Regions from separate parts of the Ruegeria sp. SAZD013 genome, predicted to be linked through region 4. Evidence: riboswitches for the same ligand, from Rfam matches in the RefSeq annotation. Region 4 holds a riboswitch; each other region holds the start of a gene.
What was found. A riboswitch is a leader RNA that binds a small molecule or an ion and turns the genes downstream of it on or off. The one in region 4 is predicted to bind cobalamin.

Region 1 (7,402 bases), on a different contig from region 4:
ATCAGCAGCGGGTATTGCTGTGATGTTGCACCGATGACGCCGTCCGCCACGTTCTGCACGCCAGGGCAGCCGCCATCGACGGAAACGATCAACACGTCATTTTCGCGCCCGATAGCCTTAAGCGCTTCATAAGCGCCCGCTGCCGCCGGTTCGTTGATGGTGTGCACCACGTTGATCGTCGGGTCTTTGGCCAGCAGGTTCTCCATGGCGCGACGACCGCCTTCTTCGTTGCCAGCGGTGACATCGCTGCCAACAAGACGCGGGTCGTTTTCATCGCCAATCACGTTCGGATCGGCCAGATCAACACCGAACCCCTGCAGGAACCCTTGATTGCGAAGCACATCCACAGTGGGCTGGCTGACCGCAAGGTCCAACGTGGCGATTTTGGCGTCATTTGCCGCATCTCCCAGCGTGGCTTTTGCCCATTGTCCGATCAGAAGCCCCGCAAGGAAATTGTCCGTGGCAAAGGTCGCGTCGGCCGAGTCGATAGGCTCAAGTGGGGTGTCCAGCGCAATCACCAGCAGCCCGGCATCGCGGGCCTGCTGCACCGCCGGAACGATGGACGACGTATCCGACGCGGTCAGCAGGATACCCTTTGCGCCATCCAGAATGCAGGTTTCAATGGCCTGAACCTGAGTTTCGTGGTCTCCGTCGACTTTGCCGGCAAAGGCTTTCAGCGTCATGCCAAGCTCTTCGGCTTTAGCTGTGGCACCCTCTCTCATTTTAACAAAGAAAGGGTTGGTATCCGTCTTGGTGATCAGGCAAACGGTTTCACCTTCGGCCATTGCACTGCTTGCCATGGCCGTAACCGCCAGCGCCGTGGCGCCTGCAAGTTTCGCAAGTTTCATCGGTAGTCCTCCCAGTTTTCCCAATGCCCTTCCGGGCATACGTTTGATCGGGCGAAAACCGGCCCGATCTCACATAAAAACCATCACAAGATTCGAATTTCGAGTCAATAAATAAATCACTCTTATTTATTATTGACAGAAAGGAAGGGTTTTTACATTGTCGTCATGAAGGGGATGGCCGTGTCTGCAATGAACTCTCTGGGCAATACTACTGGCGTACGCGAGCCAGACATGCGCGGCACCAACCAAAGTGGAATGCGGGCCCGAAATGAACGGCTTGTCCTGTCACTGGTCCGGCGCCATCAGGCCCTCGCAAAATCTGAAATCGCGCGCATGACCGGCCTGTCGGCGCAGACGGTCTCGGTCATCATGCGCCAGTTGGAGAACGATGGGTTGCTGTTGCGGGGCGAACCGATCCGGGGAAAAGTCGGGCAGCCATCGGTTCCCATGCGCCTGAACCCGGACGGCGCGTATTTCTTTGGGCTCAAAGTCGGGCGGCGTAGTACCGAACTGGTGCTGACGGATTTTCTTGGCAACGTCAGGCACCGCGAACGGCGGACCTATGATTTTCCAACGCCCGAGGCGACATTGAGCTTTTCCACAGAAAGCCTCGACAAAGTGATGGCGTCAATGTCGCCCGAGGCGCGCAGCAGAATCGCGGGCCTTGGGATTGCCATGCCGTTCTACCTTTGGGACTGGGCACAAACATTGCAGGTTCCTCAGGAAAAAATGGATCCGTGGCGTGACGCGGACCTGAAAGGCGCGCTAGCCGCAAGCTATGACGTGCCGGTATTTTTGCAGAACGACGCAACCGCGGCCTGCGGTGCCGAGCTGGTGTTTGGCCCTGCAGAAGGCCCACGAGATTTCCTGTATTTCTATGTCGGCTTCTTCATCGGGGGCGGGGTGGTTCTGAACGGCTCCATCTTTTCAGGGCGGGGAAATGCCGGTGCGCTTGGTCCATTGCCTGTGCCGGACGACGCAGGCGGAGTGAAACCATTGATAGATGTCGCCAGTCTTTATGTGCTGGAGCGCGCAGTTGGTGGGAATGCCGAAACAGCCGGCTCAATCTGGGAAACGACACGGCATTGGGACGTACCGGAAACCCTCCTTGAGAATTGGCTGAACCAGGCGGCGCACGGAATCGCCCATGCCATCGTCTCTTCTTGCAGCCTGATCGATTTCGAATGTGTCAAGATTGATGGCTGGATGCCTGCTGATATCAAGGCGCGGCTGGTGGAAAGGGTTGAGCTCAAACTATCCCATATGAACCTGACCGGGCTTGAACGGCCCTTGGTGCTGGCAGGGGCGGCGGGCCCGGATGCCCGGTCATTGGGGGCGGCCAGTTTGCCATTGTCGGAAAGATACCTGCTCGAAGGGTAGGTTCATCCCCGAAAAACCCCGACCTGTATCCAAAGCGGATCAACCGGAAAAAGGGCATTGCCCGCTGAACTTTTTGACAGCCAGCGCAATTGATCGTTGACGGATGCTGAAGAAGTCTGGCAAGCCGCTCGGCATGTCCGGTTCCGGGGCGTGCTCTGGAATCAATAGGGAATGCGGTGCGGGCTTTGGCCCAATTCCGCAACTGCACCCGCAACTGTAAGCGGCGAGCAGGGCTGAAGTGCCACTGGAGTTAATCCGGGAAGGCCAGCCCAACGCTTTGACCCGCAAGTCAGGATACCTGCCGGACATGTGCCTTTGACAAGGGCACTCCTAATCGGCGACGGGATGTGCGTCGGAGCAGGATGCTTGAAAAAGCAGCTCGGCTTGGACGTCCCCGCAGTCAAAACGCATCTCGTACCGGGGTTGGTACGAAGGGACAAGGACGACTATTGATGACCAAGCTGCTTTCTGCAGCCGCTGTGGCGATGGCGCTTCCAGCGATGGCAAATGCGCATTTCCTGCTGGAATACACCTCTGACACCATGATCGACGCACCGGGGAATGTTCCGGTCAAGCTGATCTTCTGGCATCCGTTCTCGAACGGGCATGTCATGGATCTGGACAAGCCGCAGGAATTCTACGTGATCCACAACGGTCAGAAAACCGACCTGCTGGATACCCTGGAACCCGTACGTTTCACCGGCGGCGAAAACGAAGGCGCGGCATTCAAGGGTTATGTACCCGTCAAACGGTCGGGCGACTATGTGCTGGTGACAGTTCCCCAGCCCTATTATGAGGGATCTGAGGATGTCTATATCCAGCAGATCGCCAAGGCATTCCTGAACCGCAACGAACTGCCGACCGACTGGATGAACCCGGTGGGCTTGCCGGTTGAGATCATCCCGCTCAACAAACCGACCAACATCATCGCGGGGTCGACCTTTACGGGTCGGGTAATGGCCGAAGGCCAACCGGTTGCGGGTGCCGAGATCGAGATCGAGTACATGGCCGCAGAACCGGACATGGAAAGCACGGCTGCTTCGGCCCCGACCGTCTCGCCGTTGCCGGGTGGTGCATTGGTCGCAACTTCGGATGATAACGGGTATTTCACGTTCGGCGTTCCGAAAGCCGGATATTGGGGTTTTGCAGCGCTCGGCGCCGGTCCCGTGACCGAACACAACGGCAAAGAACTCAGCCAGGACGCGGTCATCTGGATCCGCGCCTGGGATTTGGAGTAACCGTAGATGCACATCGTTGACGGAGCCTTGTCCAACCCTGTCGTGATCGGCGGAGCCGTCGCTGCTGCGGGTGGGATTGCCATGGGCCTCAGGTCGCTGGATCTTGATCGCATCCCCACTGCGGGGGTGCTGTCTGCCAGCTTTTTCGTGGCATCGCTGATCCATGTGCCGATTGGCCCTTCGTCAGTGCATCTGATCCTCAACGGTATGGCCGGGCTTTTGTTGGGCTGGGCCGCATTCCCGGCCCTGTTCGTCGGGCTTTTGCTGCAGGCCGTCTTCTTTGGCTTTGGCGGGTTGACGGTATTGGGGATCAACACCCTGAACATCGCGTTGCCCGCGGTTTTGGCCGGGCTGATCTTTGGCCGCCTGATCGCCCATGGCTCACCTCTGCAAGGTGCGATATGGGGCGGGGTCGGCGGTGCCTTTGCCATCGCCGCCACAACCGGCATGGTTGCGTTTTCACTGGCCCTGTCCGGGGATGCATTCCTGCCAGCGGCCAAGCTTGTTTTCTTTGCACATATTCCTGTCATGGCGATCGAGGCGATCCTGACCGGGTTCGCGGTTTTGCTGGCGCGCAAGGTCAAGCCCGAGCTGTTTGTCAAAGGAGCGGCCGCTTGAGGTACCTGGCGATCATTCTGGCGCTGTGCTGCGCACCCGTACCTGCCTTGGCGCATAAGGTCATAGCCGGAGTGTTTGAATCCGGTGACGCCATCGAAGGCGAAATCGGCTTTTCCAACGGTGACATGGCAAGCGGGGCCGAGGTCATCGTCAACGGCCCGGACGGAGCCGAGCTGGGCCGCATCGTAACAGATGCAGACGGGTTCTTTATCTACACGCCGAACGCGCCGGTGGCCCATACTTTCTTTGCAAACCTTGGTGCCGGGCATGTGGCCGAGGTCACCATGCCCGCTGTGGATGTCGCCCGGATCATGGGCGTTGAAGCGGAACCCGACACCGCGCCGACAAACGCACCTGCCCAGACAGCGGCGGTGCTCAGCGATGAACAACAACAGGTCATTGCCAGGGCCGTGCGGGATGAGCTGCGCCCGCTGCGTCGGGAAATCGCCGCCTACCGCGAGCAAAATGACCTGCAAACTGTTCTGGGTGGGATCGGATATATCGTCGGTCTATTTGGTCTGGGCTTTTATTTTGCGGCACGCCGCAAGCTGGCGGCCTGATGGCGCACGTTCTGGGGCAACAGGAAAGCACGCTGATCAAAGCGGGCGCGCAGCGGCGCGGCGCGATCAACCCGCTTGATCCAAGGATGCGGATCGTCATGGCGGTTGTCTTCGCGGTGGTGACTGTCGCGGTGTCCTCGCTGACGGCGCTGTGCGCGGCTTTGGCGGTGTCCCTTTCGCTTCTTGCCGCGTCGCGTCTGCCCTGGCGGAAAACGTTGAAACGCATGGCCATGATGGATGGGTTCATCCTTTTCATGCTGGTGCTGTTGCCATTCTCCATGCCCGGCGACCCGATGTTCACGCTCTGGTGGTTTCCCGCAAGCTGGCAGGGTTTCTGGAAAGCGGTCGAGATCGCCTTGACGGCCAACGCGGTCATCCTGTCCCTGATGGTGCTGGTCGGCACGATGGAGCCGGTCACGCTTGGCCACGCCCTGCACCGCCTGCGCTGCCCCGAAAAGCTGGTTCACCTTCTGATGTTCACCATCCGCTATATCGAGGTTCTGCGGGAAGAATACCTGCGCCTGCGCGCGGCAATGAAGGTACGCGGTTTTCGCCCGGCAACAAACTGGCACACCTATCGTAGTTTTGGCTATCTCGTGGGCATGATGCTGGTACGCGCGATCGAAAGATCCGAACGCATACTTGATGCGATGAAATGCCGGGGGTTTTCAGGCCGTATGCTGCTGCTTCAGGACTTTGCCCTGACCCGAAGGGACATCGTTTTTGCCGCAGGTCTTGGTGCCCTTTGCGCGGGTCTGATCATACTGGATTTGGCATGACACTGATTGCGCTTGAAGAAATCTGCTTTGCCTACGCCGGTCTGCCACCCGTTCTTGACGGTGCCAGCCTCAGCCTGTCCGCTGGTCAACGCCTGTCGCTGACGGGCCCGAACGGGGCAGGAAAATCGACCTTGCTGCGCATTACGCTTGGCTTGCAGCGCGCACAGTCCGGCACGGTCAGGATCTTTGGTCAGCAAAGGGTGCATGAGGCTGATTTTCACGACGTGCGCCGCCGGGTGGGCCTTGTGTTTCAGGATGCGGATGATCAGTTGTTCTGCCCGACCGTCGCCGAGGATATCGCCTTTGGCCCGCTCAACCTGGGCAGAACACGCGACGAAGCACTTGCCATCGTTGAAAGCGTGTTGGGTGATCTGGACCTGATGCATCTGAAGAACCGCATCACCCACAATTTGTCAGGGGGTGAAAAACGGCTGGTTACGCTGGCGACCGTTCTGGCGATGGAGCCCGAGGTTCTGCTGCTTGATGAACCCACCAACGCGCTGGACCCACGGAACGAGGCCCGGCTGCTGGAAATCCTCCGGGCATTGCCGCAAGCGATCCTTCTTGTCAGCCATTCCCCGGCCTTCCGAGCCGAACTGGCACCGGATGCGCTGGATTTGCGAGACGGAAAACTGGTTGCTGTCTGACAGGACCAATACGTGTTCAGCTGTTCCGCTTTCGGCTCATAAGCCCATATCTGACTGCCCATGCGCGAAACGATAGGCGTCTGCGACGGTCCTGTTTCACCGGGTGTTTCGACGGCGCGCCACCTTTTCGGTTGAACTCGAAAACGTCGATGATGCGCTCGGCGCAACCGCAGGCTTCGCCTATGCCAACTTTGGCAAAGTAGAATTTTTCGAAACGTTCCGGGTTTCGCATGGCACCCCTCCTGTTCAAGCGTAACTCCAAAAGCCAAGTGCCGCCAAATCACTTTGTTGCGGATGCAGAGGGGGTCCTATGGCGCGGCGAATGCGCTTCCCGTCCAGACATTGTCCAATTGATTGAAGACCGGCGAGGTGATGAGCATCTCGGCAGGGTACAGCAATTGCAGCTCATCCGCGAACCGCGTGACGCCGGGTACAAGCCCGGTGATGTTTTGCCACGCGGCCCAGCTGCCGGGATCGGACAGGCTGGTGGGATTGCCGGGATCAGCCGCCTGGTGCCAACCGGCCGCATTCAGGATCGGTGAAAGGGCAAAGCGCGCATCGTTGCTGTCAACCTCGGAACAGGCAGCAGCATCGCATTCCCAGCTTGTCCAGTCTGCCGCCGCGATGGTCCCGGCAATCGGGGCGGCGGCGTCGATGACCCGTGCCAGAACCTCGAACCCGCCACCCGCAGTCGGACGGCTGAGCGACAGGGGGTCGGTGGCCACGGCATGCAGCGCCGCGGTCGGTGCCAGGCTGAGGGTCCGGCCGATCAAAGCCAGCTGTGCGATGCCGTCGGTCACCGGGCCTGATCCGGCGGCCGGAAGGACCCTGACAGGTGTCAGGATCGGTACCGCACCGCCACGTATCGCGATCTCCTGCAACGCATTGTCGAAGGCCGGAACGAAATCACTGCGGATCGTATAGCTCAGCGGGAAACTGGCCTGCTGCGGACCAACGGGCCTTGCACCGTCGCGGGTGATGAAAGACATCGGCGGAACGGCACCCGGTTGCGGCAGCGAAATCTGCGGTCCCGCGATACCCAAAGCGGCCGCGATCATGCGAGCGCGCTGTTCGGCCTCACCATACTCGCTCAGCAGATTGATATAGCCGCCGATCTCGGTGATGTTGCGCGGCGCAGGGATGCGCGAAGGGGCAATATCGCCCGCAATGGCCAGCCTATGGGCAATCACCTCACGGGCGCGCTGGATCGCCGGAGAGTTGGTCGTTTCAAGAATGTTGATGATCGCCTCGGCAAGGCTTTCATCAATTCCCGGTTTGTCCGTCACATTTGTGCTCGTGTCACTCATTGTCGTCCTCCGCAGGGGCGTTCAG
Region 2 (7,402 bases), on a different contig from region 4:
CCAAGGACGCGCTGTTCGATCCGATTCGTTAAAGTTTTTTGTTCTGGCAGTCCCGCGCATAGTCCAGCGCCTTGGCGGTGCCTTTCAGATCAATCGCCATCACCACCTCACCTGCGGGATTGTAAACCGTCATCGTCTTGTTCTGGGCAATCGCGGTGACGAAATTCCGGTCGGTGAAAAAAACCGTCGCACCGGGCACTTTGCGTTCATTGAACCCGATAGCGGTTGCATCAAAGCTCTTGCCGTCCAGTTCGAACCGGATGGGATAGCTTTTACCCTGTTCAATATTGCCCCAGGCCTTGTTGTAAACGGCGAAGTACCCGCGATTATCCAATGCGTCATAGCCCAGCCGCACGACCGAGAGGTCCTGATAGACCGTCTGGATCAGACACCCGTTCCCAAGCGCGGGGTCCATCATGATGTTCCAGCCTTCGACAAAGCCCTTGTCGACCAGTTCCTGCGACAGGGCAGCGGTTGCGGTGAAGGCGGCGAAGGTAAAGGCGAGAAGGCGGGTCATGGGCGGCTCCAAATAAATCGCTGAATTTACCCATCCTTAGAGTAGTTCGATGGTCATCCAAAGTCGCTTTTTTATCACCGTGACTGTTCTGGCAACGATGATGAGTGCAACATGAGTTCCGAACCCAAACCATTTGCTCAGGTCACTATGGTTTCAACTCCGTTTGAAAGATGAAACACGCAACCCTGAGTTCGCGGTAGCTGTAGCAAATTGTCCAGATCGAGACCCAACCAAAGCCCTCTTAGCACCAAAGACGTGACGCCGTGGGTTACTATGATCGAAGGCTCATCTTGTTCCTTCAGAAATGAGTGTACTCTATCGTAGATATCATCGAAGCTTTCCCCACCCGGGCTGCGGAAGAACCAATGATAGCTTTCATAGGAACAATCGATTTGCTCTCGGATGAAATCACGCGTTGCGCCTTCCCATTGCCCAAACGCGATTTCCATAAGCCGTTCATCATATATCAACTCATGATGAGGCGTCGTTGCTAAGCGGGCGGTATGCACTGCTCTCTCTTGCGGGCTGACGAAAACGCGCGAAGGTGCATTCGGTATTCGCCTGAGTATCTCATTTTGCTTCCGGGCCTGAGACTTGCCAATTTCCGTCAACGGGGAATTCATGCGCCCTTGGAACTTCCCGAATGTGTTCCATTCCGTTTCGCCATGTCGCAGTACAATAAGATCTGGATATTTGTGCAATATATGTACCTGAATTGAATACCGTTGGAGACGCCGTTCTTGCTGACTCTTTTTTAGGGACGTTGATTTATAAATGCTGACCTAAATTTCCTTACGCGCCCTGAGCGCCGCCGTAATCGTCCCATCATCCAGATAATCCAACTCTCCGCCGATGGGCACGCCTTGCGCCAGTGAGGTCAGGCGCACCTGACCTTCCAGCTGGTCCGCGATGTAATGGGCGGTGGTCTGACCGTCGACAGTGGCGTTCAAGGCAAGGATCACTTCGGTGATCCCTTCGGCCAGAACCCGATCCCTGAGGCGGGGAATGCGCAGTTCGTCGGGGCCGATGCCGTCCAGTGCGGACAGCGTGCCACCCAGCACGTGATAGCGGCCTTTGAAGACCCCTGACCGCTCCATCGCCCAGAGGTCGGCGACGTCCTCGACCACGCAGAGTTCGCCGGTCGCTCGGGCCTCGCTATTGCAGATGTCACAGATATCCGTGGTGCCCACGTTGCCGCAATTCAGGCATTCGCGGGCGGTGATGGCCACTTGCTGCATGGCGCCTGACAGGGGCGTCAGAAGCAGAGCGCGTTTGCGGATCAGATGCAGCACCGCACGGCGGGCCGAGCGCGGGCCGAGCCCCGGCAGTTTGGCCATCAGGTCGATCAGATTGTCGATTTCGCTGTTCGTGCCCATGGCCTGCCCTGCTTTGCACCGGAGGGAGCCTCCGGCGGGAGTATTTGGGAAAAGATGAAGCTCAGAACGGTAGCTTGATGTCCTTCGGCAGGCCCATGCTTTCGGTCAGCTTGCCCATTTCTTCCTGTGAACGTTCGGCAGCTTTAGCCTGAGCGTCCTTGATGGCGGCCAGGATCAGGTCTTCGACCACTTCCTTGTCGTCGCCGTTGAATATCGACGGATCGATGTCCAGCCCCTTGAGTTCACCCTTGGCTGTGGCCGTTGCCTTGACCAGCCCCGCACCGGATTCGCCGACAACCATCATGTTGTTCAGCTCTTCCTGCATTTCGGTCATCTTGGTTTGCAGGTCTTGTGCGGATTTCATCATCTTGGCCATGTCGCCCAGTCCGCCAAGCCCGCCGAGTCCTTTCAGCATCAGTCGTCTCCTGTGTTTCTGTTTGGTTCTAAATACGGACCGCAGGCAGGCGGCACAAGAGGTCTCCCGCCTGTCCTGATCAGAGCGTCGCCGACCGATCAGTCATGCGCCTGCATTCCCACCCTCAGTTGTATCGTGGAGGGGCGTGAGTATGCCGGTTTCTTGAAACTTGGACCCACAAGCTTAGGGCTAATCCTCTTCGAAGGGGTCCCATTCATCTTCGACTTCGGGAAGGGCCTCAGTCTCAACCTTGGCGGCACGCTGTTCAGGTGTTTCGATCCTTATGATCCTCGCCTTGGGGAACTGCGTCAGCACGGCCTGAACCAGCGGGTGTTCTTCGGCCTCGGCTTTCAGGGCCAGTTCGGCCCGGTCCCGCACTTCCGCGATGGTCGCGGCATCCCCGTCCGAGACAATGGAGACGGCCCACCGATTGCCAGTCCAGCGTTGCAGGGCAGAGCCCAATCGCGACGCCAGATCCGACGGTGCCTGAGGCGTCGGGGTGAATTCGATCCGGCCGGGCTGGTACGACACAAGGCGCATGCCGCTTTCCACCTCGACAAGCAGTTTCACATCGCGGTTTGTGCGGATCAGTTCCACCACATGCCCGAAGGTTGGATAGCGGGCCAGGGCCGTCTGGGCATCCTGCGCCAGCGCGGCAACCGGTGCGCCACCCGCGCCGCGCGGGGGCGATGCATAGGCAGGCGGCGGGGTCGCGTTGGATTGCGTTGCCACCGGGGCCTGCCGGGACATTGACATGCCCCCGCCCGGCCCGCCGGGTGGCGAAGGTGGGGCGTCTTGCAGCCGTTTGATCAGCTCTTCGGGGCTGGGCAAATCGGCGACATGCGTCAGTCGGATAACAGCCATTTCGGCGGCCATCATCGCGTTGGGCGCGGCAGAGACTTCCTCCAGCGCCTGCAGCAGCATTTGCCACATCCGGGTCAGAACCCGCATCGGCAAGGCCTCGGCCATGTGCTGGCCCCGTGTGCGTTCGTCGGGGGAAACCGTCGGGTCCTGGGCCGCGTCAGGTGTGATCTTTACGACGGACACCCAATGCGTGATTTCGGCCAGATCGCGCAGCACGGCCAGAGGGTCCGCGCCTTCCGCATATTGTCCGCTCAGTTCAGTGAGCGCCCCTGCCGCGTCACCGCGCAGGATCATGTCCATCAGGTCCAGAACACGACCACGATCCGCCAGACCCAGCATCGCACGGACCTGATCGGCGGTCGTCTCGCCAGCCCCGTGTGAAATCGCCTGATCCAGCAGTGAGGTCGCGTCCCGGGCCGACCCTTCTGCAGCGCGGGTGATCAGCGCCAGCGCATCGTCGGCGATCTGCGCGCTCTCGGCCCCGGCGATCTTGCGCAGCAGGCCGATCATGTCTTCGGGCTCGATCCGGCGCAGGTCAAAGCGCTGACACCGCGACAGAACCGTGACCGGCACTTTGCGAATCTCGGTGGTCGCGAAGATGAATTTCACATGTGCGGGCGGTTCCTCGAGCGTCTTGAGCAGCGCGTTGAATGCGCTGGTCGAGAGCATGTGAACCTCGTCGACGATGTAGATCTTGTAGCGCGCGCTGGCCGCGCGATAGCGGACACTGTCGATGATCTCGCGGATATCGTTGACGCCGGTACGGCTGGCGGCATCCATTTCCATCACATCGACATGGCGGCCTTCCATGATCGCGATGCAATGCTCGCACTGACCGCAAGGCTCTGTTGTCGGCCCTCCGGTTCCATCCGGTCCGATACAGTTCATGCCCTTGGCGATGATCCGTGCCGTGGTGGTTTTACCCGTTCCGCGAATGCCGGTCATGACAAAGGCCTGCGCAATCCGGTCGGCTTCAAAAGCGTTTTTCAGGGTGCGCACCATGGCATCCTGACCCACCAGGTCGGCAAAGGTTTCCGGGCGGTATTTGCGGGCGAGAACCTGATAGGCGGGGCTGGGCGTGTCTGTCATGTCTACTCGCTCGGATTCGGTGCTTCGGCACAGCGTAGTGGCGGCGGCAGTCCGCGTCCACTGTGGGGCGTGATGATTTTTTGTTTCAGAAACGGGCTGGTTTCCAACTAAACTGGTCCAGCGGATTTAATGGCTCATTTCTTAAAGAGTACCTTGGGGGAGGACGCACTTCATGTCGCAGCTGGTCATTTTTGCTCTGCAGGTCGGAGGCGGAACGCTTGCCCTTACTTCAATGCCCGGGCGTGGCGGGGATTACGTCGGCGATCTGGATATGATTGCGGCGTGGAAACCGGGCCTTGTGATTTCAATGACGACGGATGTTGAAATGCTTCAGGATGGCGCGCAGCACTTTGGCAGCGACATCCAAAGCCGTGCCAGCCGGTGGGTTCACCTGCCGATCGAAGATTTTGGAGCACCGACGCAGGCGGTTCAGAAGGCCTGGCCAGAGGTCAGCGCCACGGCCCGACATGCGCTGTCGGGCGGTGGCCGGGTTCTTGTGCATTGCCGTGGGGGGTGCGGCAGATCCGGGATGATTGTTCTGCGACTGATGGTTGAATGCGGTGAACGCGCCAGCGACGCACTGGACCGCCTGCGGGCCGTGCGCCCCTGCGCTGTCGAAACCGATGCGCAGCTGGCCTGGGCGTCCCGGATCACCCCGGCACAGGTGGAAGTGGGATCAAGCTGACAGCTGCTGGGGTGCGTAGCCGGTTTTCCGAGGCCGGATCGTTGAAACCTCGATCATGGCGCAAGGCGGGTTCGCGACAATGCCCGAGGGCAGCGTGCTGAATGTAGGTCCGAAGATCAAATCGGCATAGGCATCAAGGTCCCGAATTGCCGTATCAGGGTGCGCCCCGCAGAAAACGCGAACGCTGTCGGATCGCGCTCGGATCGTTGCCATGCACCCTTCCGCGCAATGTGATAGCGCGCTGCTGCCTTCAAATTCGAAATCCTCGCTGGTGGCCGAAACCGCCTGCGCCATGGCTTCGGAAATCGAGCGGGCCAGTCGCGCCAAAGCCGGGCAGGTTTTGCCCGTCCGCTGGCACACTGTTGCGCTGTATTCGTGTGACTTTGTCTTCCAGATCATCCTGCGCCCTCCGCGCGTGGTGGGCTGGAATATTGGGGCAGGTGGGACAGCATTTCGCCGTCAGGACCTGCCCGGACACCCCGCCCGAGTTTCGGTTTCAGTTCCGATGGCAGGTCTCCTGACTTGCGGGTCATTGCTCTGCCGACCTTCCCAGCCCATAGGCCAGTGGTATTTCGGCATTGCTTAACGCTTACAGTTGCGGGGGCAGTCGCGGACTTGGTTGATGCCTGCGTGACCAGACAAACCGCACCGTGTTCCCTTTTCATCCCGACCTCTTGTGGGGGCCGGAAACCATCACACAACCGCTAGCGTCTGATCGCGTTCCGAGTCAAGCCGATCTTTAGGCCGGACGTTTGGTCATGCTGGATGCGGTTTACGTTCCGGCCTAGTGTCGTCAGCATCGAAGGCAGGCAAACCGATTGTTTCAGCGAAAGCCGGGAATCATGTTGGATACGGAACAGACGGTGTTGATCGAAGATTTCCGCTTTCCGTCAGGGTCCGTGACCTTGTCGGCGCGGTTGCATCGGCCAGTGGGTGAGCCGGAAACCGTTGTCGTGCTGAACAGTGCCACAGGCGTGCCGCGTGACTATTATCAACACTTCGCGCGATGGCTGGCTACCGAGCGGGGGATAGCTTGCCTGACCTATGACTATCGGGACTACGGGCTTTCTTTGGTCGGTCGCCTGAAAGACGCAACTGCAACAATGGCGGATTGGGCATTGATCGACATGCCAGCGGCACGGGCCGAATTGCGCAGGCGATTTCCTAAGGCGCAGCACTGGACCATTGGCCATTCGGTCGGTGCGATGCTGGGGCCGGTGCAGCCGGATATCAACCAGATCGACCGTATGATCTGTGTGTGTTCGGGGCTGGTGACTTTGAAAGATCACCCATGGCCCTATCGGGGGTTGGCGGGGCTGTTCTGGTATGGCCATGCACCGCTGATGGTGCGGGCGCTTGGCTATCTGCCTGGCAAAGCAATCGGGTTTGGCTCGGACCTGCCAGCCTCGGTATACTGGCAATGGCGCAAATGGTGCACAGCTCCTCTTAGCTACGTTCCCGAGATCGGGCAGAATTTGCCTGATGCGCATTGGGGCAGTTCTGGAACAGCTGTGGATCTGTTCACGTTCGAAGACGACCAGATGGTTCCGCCCGAGGCGGTTTGGCGCCTTGCCGATCTGTATGGCCCCGGGGCCAGACGCCACCTTCTGAAGCCTGCCGAATTTGGGCTGCCGGAGATTGGTCACATAGGCGCATTTGCCCGGCGCAATGCAGCGGTCTGGCCGCGCCTGATCGCCTGATCAGACGCGACGCAGGTTTTCCATAACACCTTGCAGCTATGGCCGTTTGCGAAGCTTCTTGTCCTGCATGACACCGCGGACCATCTTGCCGAACGCCTTGTCCCGCGCCCGCGATTGCGCAACGGTTTCCGAGTTTCGCTGATCTTCGCGCCGCAGCTTGCGCCAACGGTCCAGCCGCGCCGGATCAAGAACGCCCTTGCCTATTGCGTTCTGCACGGCACAGCCGGGCTCGGTCTCGTGCTGACAATCCGAAAAGCGGCAGCTTTGGCCAAGCTCTGTGATGTCCGAGAACACGTTGTCGATCCCGTCCTGAGCGTCCAACAAACGCAATGCGCGCATTCCCGGCGTGTCAATCAGCCAGCCACCGTTACCCATCCGGTGCAACGCGCGCACCGTTGTCGTGTGCCTGCCCCGTGCGTCGTCTTCGCGAATTCCAGAGGTGGCGAGGTTTTGATCCGTCATGGCGTTGCTGAGCGTCGTTTTACCCACGCCCGACGACCCGACCAGCGCGCCGGTCTGGCCTTTGGGGCACCATGCCAGAACCTTTTCGATATCTGCCGGGTCCAGCGCATTGATCGCCATTACCGACAAAAAAGGGTCCAGAGATTGCACTTGTCCCGAGAAACTGCCGGGGTCATCCGACTGGTCAGCTTTCGTCAGGACAACGACAGGATAACATCCGGCCTGATGTGCCAGCGCCAGATAACGTTCCAGCCGGGGCAGGTTGAAATCGGCGTTGCACGAGCTGACGATGAA
Region 3 (7,402 bases), on a different contig from region 4:
GCGTAAATTAAAACAAATTACGCTGCAACGTAAATATCTACTTTTTACGCCATGGCGTAACAATCGAGCCGCACTTATGCCTGCAGCCCCGCAGCGCGCACCTGCTCGGGCGTCACCAGCTTTGACGAGATCAAGCCCTCAATCTGCCGGTTTGTAATGTGGCGGCAAAGAGGGTGGCGTTCACGGATCCACTCGGCGAGGCTAGCGCGACCTTTGGCTTCGGCCTCTCGCGCCTTCTCCCGGTCCGCCTGTATCTGGGCAAGCCCCTTCTCCCATCGGCACATCTTGAACCAGTTGTCTGAGAAGCAGACCTTGCTGCGCGTGTATCCTTCGCTTTCCTTCGCATAGGCTTTGACCGCATGTTTCAGGTCATCGGGCTCCACACCGGCTTTCAATGCTGCAGCGATCAGGCGCAGACTGGTCCGCCGGTCTCGGATCCTGTCCTCGGGATACGCCGCCAAGATCTTCTCAGTTTCAAGAGCTTCAACCTCCACCTCCGCCGCCTCGCGCCTGCGCGTAGGTAGTTTATGGATGGTTTTAGGATGGTTTGGGGTCCACCGTGAACCCCGTACCCCGTTCACCGTGGACCCCGTGCCGGGTTCAGGCTGGACGGGGTTCACAGTGACCCCCGTCTCGATGTCGGGCTCAGCCGTGGGCTCGAGCGCGGCCACGCGTTCCAGAACGATGCGGTAAATGACGGTGTAGCCGTTCTTGCACTGCCGCCGCCCCGTCTCGATCAAAATGCCTTCGCGGAGGAAGTCGATGATGGTGCGCTTCACCGTGCTCTCGCTGAGCTCAGTGTGGCGCTGGATGGTCCCCTTGGAGCACCAGATGCCTGAGCCATCATCGCTCGCCTTATCGGCCAGGAACATGATGATCTGCTTGCGCGCGGCGCTGCCGAAGCGACGCTCTGCGCATTCATTTGCAACCGCCCAACTCATCGAATTATCCCAAGGTTAGAAACGATTTTGTGAGCATTCTGGCACGCAAACAGCGTTGAAACTTTCGCTTTTTGTTCACTTTTTGTCAGGAGGTGTTTTGCACCCATAAGCCGTTGTTTTTGCTTACGCTCTTTCTGGATTGCAAATCCGTGTACACCGGTTCGATTCCGGTACTCGCCTCCAACAACATCCAAATCGCTGACTTAACCCCGCAGTACACGCGTGTGACGCTCGGTATTTCAAGACGTTCAAGGCCCGCGATTCTGTCGAATTGCGGGCCAGATATGGCGTGTTTTTCGGAACTCCTGCCTACCCCTGTTCGTTCAAGGGGCGCGATTTTGTCTGGTATGTGCTTTACGTTCAGGCGCGCCCTTGTGGCACAACCTCGTATCCCGGCTCCTCCGGCTCATCATCCGTCATTTCGGCAGGGAAGCCCGGGGCGGTGATATCCAGGCCGGTTGCCTCTTCCAGCCGCTTGATAATATTTGGTGAAAGCTCGCGTTCGCCATAGCGTGCGATACCATCGTTAAAGATGTTGATCATCACCGGGTTTATTTCCAGCGGCACCCCGGCGCGGTCGGCGACCTCCTGAAACAGACCGATATCCTTCTTCACCAGATCCATGGTGAAGGAAATATCGCGCGACCCGTTCAAGATGACCTGACTTTCGGTTTCGTGCACGAAGGACGTGCCGGACGAGATTTTGATCGCCTCATAGGTCGTGTTCAGATCCATCCCCGCAGCCTTTGCCGTAACCAGTGCTTCGGCGCAGGTGATCAGGTTGGCGGTGGCAAGATAATTGGTCATCACTTTCAGCACCGAGGCCGAGCCCAGTTCGCCGGTGTGCAAAACCCGACGACCCATTGTCGTCAGGAACGGCAGAATTCGTTCAAACGTTTCCCGGTCACAGCCCGCAAAGATCGAGATATTGCCCGTCGCGGCACGGTGGCACCCGCCAGAAACCGGGCAATCGACGGCCGCACCGCCGCGCGATATGACTTCGGCTCCCAGGCGTTTGACTTCGGCCTCGTCCGTGGTCGACATCTCCATCCAGATCTTGCCGGGGCCCACTTCGGGCAACATCTCCTGCATCACTGCATCCGATGCTGCCGGAGACGGCAGACAGGTGATCACCGCATCGCAATCGCGCATCAACTGGGCGGGCCCCTCAGCCGCCTTTGCACCTTTGGCGACAAACTCGGCCACCAGATCCGCGTTCAGGTCATGCACAGTCAGATCAATGCCGTTGCGCAAAAGGGATCCCGAAAGCTTGCCGCCTACGTTACCCAGACCGATAAATCCCACTTTCATATGACGCATCTCCAAGTTCGTCGTTTTCCCGTCATGCGACCACATACCGAACACATTCTTCATGCCGCCGAACGACGCCTACAGGTCGCTTTTTTCTCCTTGGCTTATTTGTTGCGCGCGAACCGCTTGACAAGCGGGTCAGCGGTGCCGCATGTCCCTGTCGTTGGTGTCGGCGACAGCCGATGAAAAGGGAATGCGTCAACGGTTCATCCGCCAAACGCAGCCGCCCCCGCGACCGTGACCGGAGAGGATGCCCAATGCCACTGGCCTGTGCCGGGAAGGCGGGACATCCGACAGAGCGACCGCTCTGGCATCCGCAAGCCGGGAGACCTGCCAACACCCGAAGTTGAAACCGGGCGGGGTGTTCCGGTGTCGGGTCCATGTGCAGACGTGGTGCCCGCATGAAACCCCGTCCCCCGCGAAGAGGATTTGGGGGGATGAGAGACATGAGCGAGAACGCACCGGTAGAGCTACTGGTCTGCACGACTTGCCGCCGGGGTCTGCCCGTCGAGGATGACGCTGAGCGACCCGGCACATTGTTGCACAAGGCCCTGGAACAGGCTGTCCTGCCGGATGGCATCATTCTGAAACCGGTCGAATGCCTTTCGAACTGCGATCAGGGCTGTTCCATCGTGCTTCGGGGCGGGCCGGATCGCTGGACCTTTGTTTACGAGAATCTGAACGAAATCGATCACGTCGATGTCATCATCGATGGCGCGACTAAGTATCTGGCCACAGGCGATGGTCTGGTGAAATGGCGCGACCGTCCTGAACATTTCCGCAAAAACTGCGCCTCGCGCATTCCCCCGATTGGAGCCTGAGATCATGTCGAACCTTGAAAAACTCCCCGTCACTGTGATCACCGGCTTTCTGGGCTCGGGCAAAACCACGCTGGTGCGCCATCTGATGCAGAACCCGCAGGGCAAGCGCCTTGCGATTGTTGTTAACGAGTTTGGCGATGTGGGTGTTGATGGCGACATCCTGAAGTCCTGCGTGATTCCGGAATGCCCTGCGGAAAACATCATGGAACTGGCAAACGGCTGCATCTGCTGCACCGTGGCCGACGATTTCATCCCGACCATCGAGGCGCTGATGGCGCTGGAACCGCGCCCGGATCACATTTTGATCGAAACATCCGGCCTTGCACTGCCCAAACCGCTGCTGAAAGCGTTTGATTGGCCTGATATCCGTTCGAAAATTACCGTTGATGGCGTTATTGCGCTGGCCGATGCCGAGGCCGTGGCCGCCGGTCGCTTTGCTCCGAACGTTGAAGCGGTGGATGCCCAACGGCTGGCTGATGACTCGATCGACCACGAAACACCCTTGTCCGAGGTGTTCGAGGATCAGATCTCGTGCGCGGATATCATCCTGCTGACCAAGCCCGATCTGGCAGGTCCCGAAGGTGTCGCGAAAGCTAAACAGATCATCGCCGCTGAGGCGCCGCGCCCGCTTCCTGTCGTCGAGGTTGCCGAGGGTGTCGTCGACGTACGCGTCGTGCTTGGCCTTGAGGCTGCCGCCGAAGATGACATGGACGCGCGCCCGTCACATCACGATGGCCATCACGATCATGAGCATGACGATTTCGAAAGCATCATCGTCGAGTTGCCGGAACAGACCGACCCGGCGGAACTGGTTGCCAGGATTGAACGTCTGGCAACTGAGCTGAATATCCTGCGCGTCAAAGGCTATGCCGCCGTCACAGGCAAACCGATGCGCCTGCTGGTTCAGGCTGTCGGCGCACGGGTTCGTCACCAATACGACCGCCCGTGGGAGCCCGGTGAAGAGCGCCGCTCGCGCCTGGTCGTCATTGCCGAACATGACGACATCAAAGAGGCTGAGATCCGTGATATCCTAGTGGGTGTGACCGAGGTTGCCGAGTAAGTCATGCACGTCGTCTTTCGCGAAAGCCACGGGCTCGAGGAAACCGAGACCCCAACCGATCTGGGCCAAAGCCCGGCCGATCTGGTTGTGCTGTCCTTTTCCGACAGTGACCTGGGCGCTTTCGCGGCGGGCTGGCATCGCGGCGGCGGACCTGAGGGGCGGATGCCAACCTTGCGACTGGCCAATCTTGCAGCATTGAAACACCCACTGTCCGTCGACACCTATGTTGAACAGACACTTGAAGGCGCAAAGGGCATCCTGATCCGTCTGATCGGTGGCGTGCCCTATTGGTCTTACGGGTTGCAACAGGTTCTGGCACTGGCACAGGCCAAAGGCATCGCGCTGGCCGTTTTACCGGCGGATGGGCGCGAAGACACTCGGTTGGATGAGTATTCGACCCTGCCCCTCTCGACCCTGCGGCGGCTGGCACATCTGTGTGATACCGGCGGAGAAGTCGCCGCGCAGGCCGCATTGGCCCAGATGGCGTTAGCAGCAGGGCTTTATGCCGGCCCGGTGATGGGCGCGAAAACCCTGCCCGAATGCGGTGCGTGGTGCCCGGAACAGGGTGTCATCCCGGTGGATTCCGCGTTCGAGAACGGTGCGAAACGGATTCTCGTAACCTTCTACCGCGCTTATCTGACATCAGCAGACACAGCCCCGGTCGAGGCCCTGATCCGCAGCCTGCGCGCCCGCGGGTTCCAGGCGGTTGGTTTGTTCGCCCCGTCGCTCAAGGCCCCGGCCGCTGCCGACTGGCTCAGGGAACAGGTCGTTGCCCTGAGACCATCGGCCATCATCAACGCCACTTCATTCTCGGGCAAGGGCGCGTCTGGCATGTCGCCTCTGGACGCGGCGGACGTGCCGGTGTTTCAGGTCGCCCTCGCCACCTCGCGACGCAAGGCTTGGGCCGAGGCCGAACGCGGCCTGTCACCCGCCGACCTCGCCATGCATGTGGTATTACCCGAAGTGGACGGGCGAATATCAGCAGGCATTGCCTCCTTCAAAGAGCCGGGCAAGCGCGATCCACATCTGGAATACTCGCGTTTTGCGCATCGGGCCGAGCCGGACCGGATCGAGGCGATCATCGACCGGGTATCGGGCTGGCTTGCTCTGAGTGATAAACCCAAGGCAGACCAGATCCCCGCGTTGGTACTGTCCACATATCCCGGCAAAGACTGGCAGATGGCCCATGCGGTCGGTCTCGACGCGTTGGCCTCAGCCGAAGCGATGCTGTCTGATCTTCACGGTGAAGGCTACGACATCACGGCTGCCGAACCGATTGCCGACACACTCTTGGACGCCCGGGTATCGTGGCCGCTTGAGGATTATCTGAGTGCACTCGCTGAATTGCCCGAGACCCTGCGCACCGATCTGCACACCGTATGGGGCGATCCCGAGCAAGACCCAATTTTCGCTCATGACGCGTTTCACTTCACGGCTTTGCGACGCGGCAAGGCACTGGTCGCACTGCAACCAGAACGCGGAACACCCGAGCTGCGCGATGACGACTATCACGACCTTTCGCGCACCCCGCGCCATAGCTATGTCGCCTTCTATTTGTGGCTGCGCAAAGGTCTTGGAGCGGATGCGCTGATCCATATCGGTGCGCATGGCACGCTGGAATGGCTGCCCGGCAAATCAGTCGCCCTATCGGCAAACTGTTGGCCCGAGGCACTGATCCGTGACCTGCCGGTGATCTACCCGTTCATCGTCAACGACCCGGGCGAGGCCGCGCAGGCCAAACGCCGGATCGGCGCGGTGACCCTGGGCCACATCCCGCCTCCCATGAAAGAAAGCGGAACGCCTGACCGGATGGTGCGGCTGGAAGCCCTGCTGGACGAATTTTCAAACGCGGACGGTCTTGACCCCAGACGCCGCGACCGGCTGCAGGAAGATATCCGGGAAGAAGCACAGGCCATTGGACTGGAGAACGATCTGGGTCTGGATCAGGCCACCAGCACCGCCGAAGCAATCACGCGCATTGACCGCTTTGTCTGCGATATCAAAGAAAGTCAGTTCGGCGACGGGCTGCACGTCTATGGGCGTGTACCGGACGTGACCGGCAGTTTCGACCCAGCCCCATCCGCCCATGCCGAACGCAAGGCCCTGATCAATGCGCTGGCCGGCAAGAGGATCGAGGCTGGCCCGTCCGGCTCGCCCTATCGGGGCCGCTTTGACGTGCTGCCGACCGGGCGAAACCTTTACACCACCGATCCGCGATCTGTGCCCACCCGCGCAGCTTACACGCAAGGCGTGAAACTGGCCGAGGAACTGGTACGGCGGCACTTGCAGGAGGAAGGTGATTACCCGAAAGGGCTGATTGTCGATCTGTGGGGATCGGCCACCATGCGCACTGCGGGCGAAGAATTCGCCATGGCCCTGCACCTGCTGGGTGTAAAGCCGGTTTGGGACAAGGGATCCGAGCGGGTTTCGGGTATCGAAGTTTTACCCATCACCGACCTGAGCCGCCCGCGTCTGGACGTCACCCTGCGGGTTTCGGGCTTGTTTCGCGATGTGTTCCCCACATTGTCAGCCCTTTATGGTCAGGCGGTTCGGGCTTTGTCAGAGCGTGATGAAGCGACCGACTGGAACCCCTATGCCGGTCACGCCCCGGCTACGCGGGTGTTTGGCCCGGCACCCGGCAGTTACGGCCTGAACATGACCCATCTGTCCGAGACCTATACGGACGAGGCGCGCGCCCAAGCCGGGGAGGCATGGCTTGAGGCCAGCTCGTACGCGCTGGAAGGTGAACACATCGCGCAGGACAAAGCGGGAATCACGGATCGTGTCGCCAATGCCGACAGTTTTGTTCACCTCCAGGATCTGACGGAAACTGACCTGCTGCTGGCCAACGACTATGCCACGCATGAAGCCGGTTTTGCCGCCGCCAAAAAGGTCGCTGGGGGCACCGCTCAGCTTTACCATCTGGACAACACCAACCCAGATAATCCGCGCGCCCGGACTCTGCCGGAAGAAATCAGCCGCGTCGTTCATGCCCGCGCTGCCAACCCCGGCTGGATTGCGGGGATGCAGCGCCATGGTTTTCGCGGCGCCGCCGAGATTGCTGCGACGCTGGATCACATGGCCTCTTTCGCGCATCTGTCCGGCACTGTCGCTCCGCATCTGTTTGATCTCTATCACGAAGCCACATTGGGTAATGAGGCCGTTGATACCTTTCTGCAAGAGACCAACCCGAAGGCCCATCAGGCCATGCAAGACAGGTTCCGTGCATTGCTGGAAGCGGGGCTTTGGAACACGCGCCGGAATTCGAT
Region 4 (7,402 bases):
ATCGATCAGCAGCCGGTTGAATGACGGAAGCAGGTAGACATTGCCGGACATCTCGCCGGTCACGTCATGAAAACGGTTGTTGGCAAGTGCGCGATCCTCGACCGACCCTGAACGAAGGGCAGCTTTGAACGCGTGCTGAGCCGCTTTCAATTCTTCGATTTGCACGTTAGTCGCGTTCACTGCCGCCAGACGCAGGATGGCCCCGTAGACCATCGGCGCGGCAAGGAAGAAATCGCGCAGTGTGGTGTAGGACATTTCCGAAACACGGGCGCTGCGGTTTTTTCGCAGATCCAGATAGCCTTCGCCTGCCAGTTGACGAAACACCTCGCGCAGAGGCGTGCGCGACAGGCCGAATTCATCGGACAAATGCGCCTCATCCAGATCGTCACCTGGACGAAGGCGCAGCGTCAGGATGGACATCTTCAGGTGTTCTCTGAGCGCATTTTTGCGCGACTTGGCTTCGTCTTTCATCCTTTGGCCTCACTATGTCCTCTGGCTGCCGTGTCCGAATCGCGGTGGTCGTATTTTTGTATTTCTAAAAAATACAACTTGTATACAAAAAAATCTTGTGCAGCATGGGTGTCTGCAAAATAGACTCACGCTTGGGCGTCGGCCCAGTTTGGAAATGGTCCTGCTCATGCTTCAGACGCAGCACTTCGCCTTCATCCTGGTCGAGGAGTTTTCGCACCTCGCCTTTTCCTGTGCGGTCGAACCGCTGAGGATCGCCAACCTAGTGAGTGGCGATGAGCTGTATCGCTGGTCTTTTGTATCCGAACAGGGCGAGCAGGCCGTGTCTTCCAATGGATCCGTCACTCTTGTGCATTCCGGACTTGAGGAACTGCCCAAGTGCGATCAACTCTTTGTTTTGTCGGGCATTCACATGCGTGACCACGTGACTCGTTCCCTTCTGGCTGCACTGCGGCGCGAACGCGCGCGCGGAACGCGGATCGGGGCATTGTGTTCCGGGGCGTGGTTGCTGGCCGAGGCCGGGTTCCTCAATGGTATGCAGGCGGCGATCCATTGGGAGTACCACGACGCATTCATGGAGGCGTTTCCGGATGTCAATCTGGTGCGCAGCGTCTTTGTCGCCGACGAAAAACACATTACCGCATCAGGTGGAACCGCGACCGCAGACCTTATGCTGCATCTGATCGAACGCGACCATGGCGAAGAACTGGCCACTGATGTTGCGGATCAGATGGTCTATAACACTGTGCGTAATGCGACCGCCAAGCAGCGCGTTTCGCTGCAATCGCGCAATGGAATGCGCAATGCCCATCTGGCAAAGGCGATAGACATTATGCAGGACAGTCTCGAAACCCCTGTCTCACCATCCTTCATTGCCGATGTTTTGGGTATTTCCACCCGTCAACTTGAACGGTTGTTTGGTAAATACCTGAACACTTCGCCAAAACGGTACTTTATGGAAATGCGGCTGGAACGAGCCCGGAAACTGCTTTTGCAAACCGAGGCGTCGGTTACCGAAGTCGCCGTGGCCTGCGGCTTCGAAAATCCGGGGCATTTCTCTCGGGTATACCGATCCAGTTTTGGCATCACACCCCACGCGCAGCGCAACAAGATCAACTGATGAAAGATGAGTTGCTGGTTCGCGCTTACCGGCGGGGGTGCCGCGATCTGCTGGCCTCGAACTGGCCCGATCTGGCACCCCCTGATCCTGCCGGGATACCCCCTCGTTAAAAACTGGACTAGTCAACAGACCGGCAGGATTACCCACCAATAAATCTCGATATAGGCATAAGTATATCAAGAACTTGTCATCCAGAGATTTGTTGTGCCCTGTTTCGTTAATCTACCGTTAATTTAAGGCTCAAGTTGAGGCTTTGATTGTGGGTAATCTGCAATATCGACGTGCGGTCGCCGCAATTTGTTCAAGCTGATGGCGTTTCGAGATTTGGGTCAGGTCCCAGTGGTTTCCGAAAGGAATCTGTTTCACGGTTCAAATCAAGTAGTGAACATACCACAAGGGTTTGGTCGACCAACGCTCGGACGACGCGCCTGCCGATCATCTTGGAAGGCAAGAAAACGAACAAATCCTATTTCTGTTAGAATCTAGACAGCATTCGACGAGCAATTTTGCAGTTTGTGAGGAAACCCAGATCAAGCTTGCTCGCCGTTGGAATACGCCTTCGAGGCCGCAGATTGTACGTATCTGGCATGGCGCGCTGACGACGCTGATATCCTGTGCGACCAGAAGCGATCGGGATCCGTCAGTCCAGATGATAGGACAGAAACCGTTCTGTCCTGCCGGCACTATACCCCCACTGTGCTTTGACACCGAAAACTTCTGAAACGGTTTGCAAAGACAAGGCTTGTTTGGGCGGGCCAAGAGAAACCAGCTGTCCTTCTGATAAAACAGCCACGCGATCACAGGCCATTGCCTGATTCAGATCGTGCAGTGCCATCACCGTTGTCACTTTTAGAATTCGAACACAGTCCAGGATCGACAGTTGGTGATGTATGTCCAGATGGTTGGTCGGTTCGTCCAAAAGCAAAAGGCCCGGTTGCTGCGCCAAAGCCCGCGCGATGTGCAGCCGCTGGCGCTCTCCTCCAGACAATGTTGCCCATTCTCTGTGTGCCATATCGGCCATTTCCACAGTTTGCAGGGCTTTGTCGACTTGCCTGGTATCTTCGGCGCGCCAGGGCCGTAAGGCCGACAGCCAGGGCGTGCGGCCCAGCTCGACCACGGACCGTGCAGTTACGCGTTCGGCTGTATCAGCCTGTTGTTCAACAATGGCAATCCGTTGGGCAATCTGTCTGCGCGACAAATGCGAAACGGGATGGCCCGCTATGACGACTTTTCCCGAAACCGGACGTGCCAAACCCGCCAACAGGCGCATCAGAGTTGATTTGCCCGAACCGTTGGGTCCGACCAAAGCCAGTGTTTCGCCGGGCTCCACGACAAACGATACGTCTGACAGCAAAGTCTTGCCGCGAACCGAAAATGTCAGGTTTTGCGCCTCGATCTTCATTGGGCGTTCCTCTGGCCGCGCACCAGAATTACGGCAAAGGCAGGCGCACCGATCAGGGCGGTAACCACCCCAATCGGCAGAACCTGACCCGGGATGATGATGCGCGACACGATATCGGCGCCGATCAGGAAGACCGCTCCGATCAAGGCGGCCGTTGGGATAAGCCTGCGATGCCCCGGTCCTACAAGGAACCGGGCAGCATGAGGGATGACCAGCCCGACAAAGCCGATGGACCCGACGATCGAAACCATGACCGCTGTTGTCAGCGCGGTGGCGAAGATCAAGGTTGCCTGCACCCGCCGCACCGGTATGCCCAGCGAGGCCGCTGAATCAGTGCCGAAAATAAATGCGTCCAAAGCTCTGGCGTGAAAGCGGCAAATAAGCCAGCCGGCAAGGGCCACCGGAATGGCCAGATATACATCCGGCCAGCGCACGCCGCTGAGGTTTCCCATCAGCCAGAACATGATCCCGCGCGCCTGATCGGCATTGGCGGATTTGGCGATGATGAAGGCCGTTAGCGCATTGAACAACTGAGACCCGGCAATTCCCGCCAAAACGATTTGCGCCGTCGCAGCCCGCCCGCCGCCTGCGCCGGAGGCTCGGGCCAGCAACGCGACAAAACCGAAAGCCAAAAGCGCGCCATTGAACGCGCCAAAAGACAGCGACAAAGCTCCCCCGCCCAAACCAGCGATGGTAACAGCCACGGCACCCGTCGAGGCCCCGGCAGAAATGCCCAAAATATAAGGGTCAGCCAACGGGTTTCGCAGCAATGCCTGCAACACGACCCCTGCGACAGCCAGACCGGCACCGCAGGACGCAGCGACCAGAGCGCGAGGAATCCGGTAGCTCCAGATAATACCCTGATCAATTGGGTCGACGGGCAGGTCCGCTCCGGCCAGCTTGTTGACCAGAACGGAGAGAACCAAATCGGGCGACAACGAGGTTTCCCCGATCATCGCGCCCGCAAGGACCGCCGCAATCAATAGTGGCACAGTTAGGCACGCGGCCTTGAAACCCTGCCGAAAGATTGCGGCGACCTCGTTCACAAGTTGTTTCCGATGGTATCCAGCTTCTCGGCCAGATCCTCCAGTGCCGGGATTGCGCGGATGGTGGCGTCCATGGCCTGCGCATCCATAACGACAATCCGGTCATTCTTGACCGCATCCATCTGGCTGGTCACCGGATCAGCGCGCAGGAACTCCAGCTTTTTCAGGTAGTCGTCCGCAGCAAAGCGACGGCGGTCCATCTTGGCAATCACGATCACCGTCGGATTGGCCTTGGCAATGGTTTCCCAGCCCACTGTTGGCCATTCTTCATCCGTCTCGACGACGTTGCGGATGCCCAATGTGCTCATCATGTATCCCGGTGCGCCCTTCTGCCCGGCCACAAACGGATCGCTTTCCATTTCAGGAGAGGAAAACCAGAATACGGCGGACACATCGTCCAGCTTCACGGCTTGCGCCTTGGCGACGGCTGCGGCTTCACGGGCCTTGTACTCGGCAACCAGGTCCGTGCCGCGTTCGGACACATCAAAGGCTGCCGCCAGTTCTTCGATACCCTGATACAGCGTATCGGTCGAGAACGCTTGCAGGCGGGTGCCATCGCCGCCGACCGTATTGTCTTTGCCGACGCAATCCGCAGGCATCACGTAAGTTGGAATACCCAGTTCGTGAAATTGCTCACGCGTGGCGACGATGCCCTCGGGTCCGACATGCCATTCATATTGCGCTGCGACCAGTCCCGGCCGCTTGGCAACAACGCTTTCAAAGCTGGGATCATTGTCTGCCAGACGCTCTACCTTGGCATTCACCTCGGCATATTCAGGCAGCACCTCGTTGAACCAGACCGAAGTTCCAAGAACCTGCTCACTCAGACCCAGCGCATAAAGCACCTCGGTCGCGGCTTGGCCGACCGTGACTGACGACGTCACTGGCGCGTCAAACGTGACCGAGTGACCGCAGTTTTCGATGGTTAAGGGAAAGTTTCCTTCGGCGGCAGCGCTGGTAGCCAGCAAGGAAAGGCCAATCAGGCCAGTGCGTAGAAACATGACAATCGATCTCCATGTGTCAATGACCAGAGAACGGGTGAATGGGCATTTACCGAAGCAACAGACGCTTTTCTGCCTGCTGTGAGCGCAGAGTGGTACATAGCCCGCCCGGCGCGTTTCTTCGGCAACCTCCCCGGACAACCCCGCCCGGTGTGTTTCGGTTTCATACCGGCAGGTCTCCTGACTGACGGGTCTTTGTCTGTCCTGTCTTCCCAGACCGAAATGGCCCAGTGACGGAATGGACAGCGCTCGCCGCCTACAGTTGCGGGGGCAGTTCCGGTTGGCACCAAAAGGCACCTCGGATTCCCTCTTAGCCACATCGGGACCGGTAAAACGCGGGTACCTTAACACTTACTCTGCGGCAAGAAAAAACTCGGGGGTCTTTCCCATTTTCTCCCAAGGGCATGAACCTGCGCGTCTCAACATGGTGCTGACGTCAGACAAGCCGCTGAGAAGGCGCTACAATCCGCCCCGAGGACGTCGGTGTGTGATATATAGGAAAATCATGGCTGTGCGGACAGTTTCCAGCTAGCTAGTCTCACTCCGATTTCCCTGAAAACAGGGAAATTTACAGGGAATACGCACCGTTTTGGCGCTATTTTATGTCTGAGGATTCAAAATATGTAAGCAGGTCAGTGCCTTGTGGGTGAATTCCCTGGATGGGACAACAGGGAAATCAGACGAAGCATCAGTGAACCCCAGAGATACATCAGGGAACACAGATCAGATTTCACCTCAATTTCAACTGGTGGAGGACGGGAGTAGGAAGAAGAATGATCCGGGGATCGTCCCGATTCCCAGAGGGCATATTCAGCCGCTGTCTTCAGTGAAATCCTCAGGCTTTAGCTCCATGATTTCAAGGTACCTAGCGTTCGAAATTGGATCAATCCGATCGGCCTCTTCGCTTACGAATTCCGCCCAAGCAGTTGTGTGATCATTAGTTTCGTGGCCCTTAACTTCAGTACGTCCTGGACCAACTGGCGCAATATCCTCGCATCTTCGAGGTCGCGGGCATGGCTAAGCAGCATGCTGCGTTTCGCTTTCTCGAATTTTTCGTCCCTGACACGGAGCGCTTCAAGCCTTGCCGCTTCGGCTTCTTTCTTTCTTCGCTCATGGTCTTGTTTACGTTCAATCAACCACTCATGCTGGCGCTCGGCATGCTCCCGGTGAAAGGTCTCGGCCAATACTACCAGCTCGATTGCAATCTCGGTAAGACGCGTTTCAAGTTTGGCGTCCGGCTCATCCGCCCAAGATAACCGGACATCTTGCCCACGAAAGTGGTTTGGAACGATCAGAGTTAGTGGATCTTTAGCTGGCCTGTGGTCGTCGGGGTTCCGATGGTAGTTGCTCAGCCTCAAATCCGCCGTCGCGAGAAGCTTAAACGGTACATGCTGCTGATGAATGGAAATCGAGATTTCGATGGCCTCTTTTCCCTGAATGCTCGGTTTACCGCCGCATTTTGCGACGCCCAGGAAAAGTGCATTCAAGATCCTTAGCCTGCGTTGCTCGAAGGGATTGTCGAAAAGCGGTTTGTCCCAGGAGTAAGCCCACTTGCTTTCGGCAATTTTTGCCCGTCTTTTATCGTCTACGGAAAACAGACGTTGCAAAACATGGTGCCATGCGTGTTTGCCGCGCGGTACTGCGACTCGCCCAATTTTCTTAGCTATCCTAGCCCGGACGTCTTCAATTGGGGTGTTGAAGGACGGTGGTATAGGAAGCGGTGCCTCCAGGTCGACTTTGGAACCGTAGTACCGATCATAGCCTGATCCGCCAATTATCACTTCGTCAGACATTCCTGGGGCGCGTTCGGGCAGTGAAACACGTTTGACGGACTTTCCGGCTTTGACTTTGTTCCAGTGCCCTCTGTCGGGAATGGGGATATCGAACTTCCTGCAAGCATTCCTGACTGAAGTTGAAGACACTCCAACGACTTCGGGCATATCTTTCAAAGGTCGACTCCACACAATTTCTAGGAGTTCTGCCCTTGTCAGCCTTCTCGCTCCCGCCATTTTCGCCCCCTGATTTGTCGAAGTACTTGCCGATATCCTCAGCTTGCGGTGAAAAAATTGATACTCAGCTCAAACCAAGATTATTAGTGAAACTACAACTACCTGTGGCAGGTTTCGAGCCTCGTTCGAGCAGATAGAGAGTGGAATTTGAAACCAGTTAAGCAAAGCTGATCTACGCGTAAGCGCCATTATGTTAAATGCAAAACCCCGGTTGTTGATTTCCGCTGAGAAGTGACCCGGTAGGCCCCAAAATTTTCACTGAGAATTGACCCATGTGAACAACTTGCCCCGACGGTTTCGTTTGGGGAGATTTGGAGTGATCGACATGGGATTTTTGAGTGTCATACGACGTTGGG

Region 1: it holds a riboswitch for cobalamin, as region 4 does, so the genes downstream of both, AC2FLU_RS19755 (DUF4198 domain-containing protein) here and AC2FLU_RS17615 (ABC transporter substrate-binding protein) in region 4, are expected to answer to the same signal.
Region 2: it holds a riboswitch for cobalamin, as region 4 does, so the genes downstream of both, AC2FLU_RS12730 (hypothetical protein) here and AC2FLU_RS17615 (ABC transporter substrate-binding protein) in region 4, are expected to answer to the same signal.
Region 3: it holds a riboswitch for cobalamin, as region 4 does, so the genes downstream of both, AC2FLU_RS11175 (DUF1636 family protein) here and AC2FLU_RS17615 (ABC transporter substrate-binding protein) in region 4, are expected to answer to the same signal.

Annotation. Positions count from the first base shown of each region.
Region 1 covers NZ_JBXWQT010000038.1:266,503-273,904, reverse strand. The annotation lists gene AC2FLU_RS19765 (sugar ABC transporter substrate-binding protein) at 1-848, opposite strand, end outside; gene AC2FLU_RS19760 (ROK family transcriptional regulator) at 1,038-2,228, shown strand; cobalamin riboswitch at 2,350-2,548, shown strand; gene AC2FLU_RS19755 (DUF4198 domain-containing protein) at 2,681-3,466, shown strand; gene cbiM (cobalt transporter CbiM) at 3,473-4,084, shown strand; gene AC2FLU_RS19745 (NikL family nickel/cobalt ECF transporter subunit) at 4,081-4,644, shown strand; gene cbiQ (cobalt ECF transporter T component CbiQ) at 4,644-5,423, shown strand; gene AC2FLU_RS19735 (energy-coupling factor ABC transporter ATP-binding protein) at 5,420-6,070, shown strand; gene AC2FLU_RS19730 (hypothetical protein) at 6,087-6,302, opposite strand; gene AC2FLU_RS19725 (hypothetical protein) at 6,379-7,377, opposite strand; gene AC2FLU_RS19720 (hypothetical protein) at 7,370-7,402, opposite strand, start outside.
Region 2 covers NZ_JBXWQT010000022.1:47,281-54,682, reverse strand. The annotation lists gene AC2FLU_RS12765 (ribonuclease T2 family protein) at 1-32, shown strand, start outside; gene AC2FLU_RS12760 (hypothetical protein) at 29-517, opposite strand; gene AC2FLU_RS12755 (histidine phosphatase family protein) at 655-1,218, opposite strand; gene recR (recombination mediator RecR) at 1,300-1,893, opposite strand; gene AC2FLU_RS12745 (YbaB/EbfC family nucleoid-associated protein) at 1,955-2,308, opposite strand; gene AC2FLU_RS12740 (DNA polymerase III subunit gamma/tau) at 2,498-4,261, opposite strand; gene AC2FLU_RS12735 (protein-tyrosine phosphatase family protein) at 4,434-4,946, shown strand; gene AC2FLU_RS12730 (hypothetical protein) at 4,938-5,345, opposite strand; cobalamin riboswitch at 5,437-5,655, opposite strand; gene AC2FLU_RS12725 (alpha/beta hydrolase family protein) at 5,789-6,646, shown strand; gene rsgA (ribosome small subunit-dependent GTPase A) at 6,683-7,402, opposite strand, start outside.
Region 3 covers NZ_JBXWQT010000020.1:982,542-989,943, forward strand. The annotation lists gene AC2FLU_RS11165 (hypothetical protein) at 75-941, opposite strand; gene AC2FLU_RS11170 (NAD(P)-dependent oxidoreductase) at 1,302-2,297, opposite strand; cobalamin riboswitch at 2,400-2,604, shown strand; gene AC2FLU_RS11175 (DUF1636 family protein) at 2,699-3,073, shown strand; gene cobW (cobalamin biosynthesis protein CobW) at 3,078-4,133, shown strand; gene cobN (cobaltochelatase subunit CobN) at 4,137-7,402, shown strand, end outside.
Region 4 covers NZ_JBXWQT010000037.1:1,258-8,659, reverse strand. The annotation lists gene AC2FLU_RS17635 (GntR family transcriptional regulator) at 1-471, opposite strand, end outside; gene AC2FLU_RS17630 (GlxA family transcriptional regulator) at 638-1,588, shown strand; partial or broken gene AC2FLU_RS17625 (ABC transporter ATP-binding protein) at 2,480-2,990, opposite strand; gene AC2FLU_RS17620 (FecCD family ABC transporter permease) at 2,987-4,036, opposite strand; gene AC2FLU_RS17615 (ABC transporter substrate-binding protein) at 4,033-5,037, opposite strand; cobalamin riboswitch at 5,191-5,382, opposite strand; gene AC2FLU_RS17610 (hypothetical protein) at 5,943-6,986, opposite strand; partial or broken gene istA (IS21 family transposase) at 7,372-7,402, shown strand, end outside.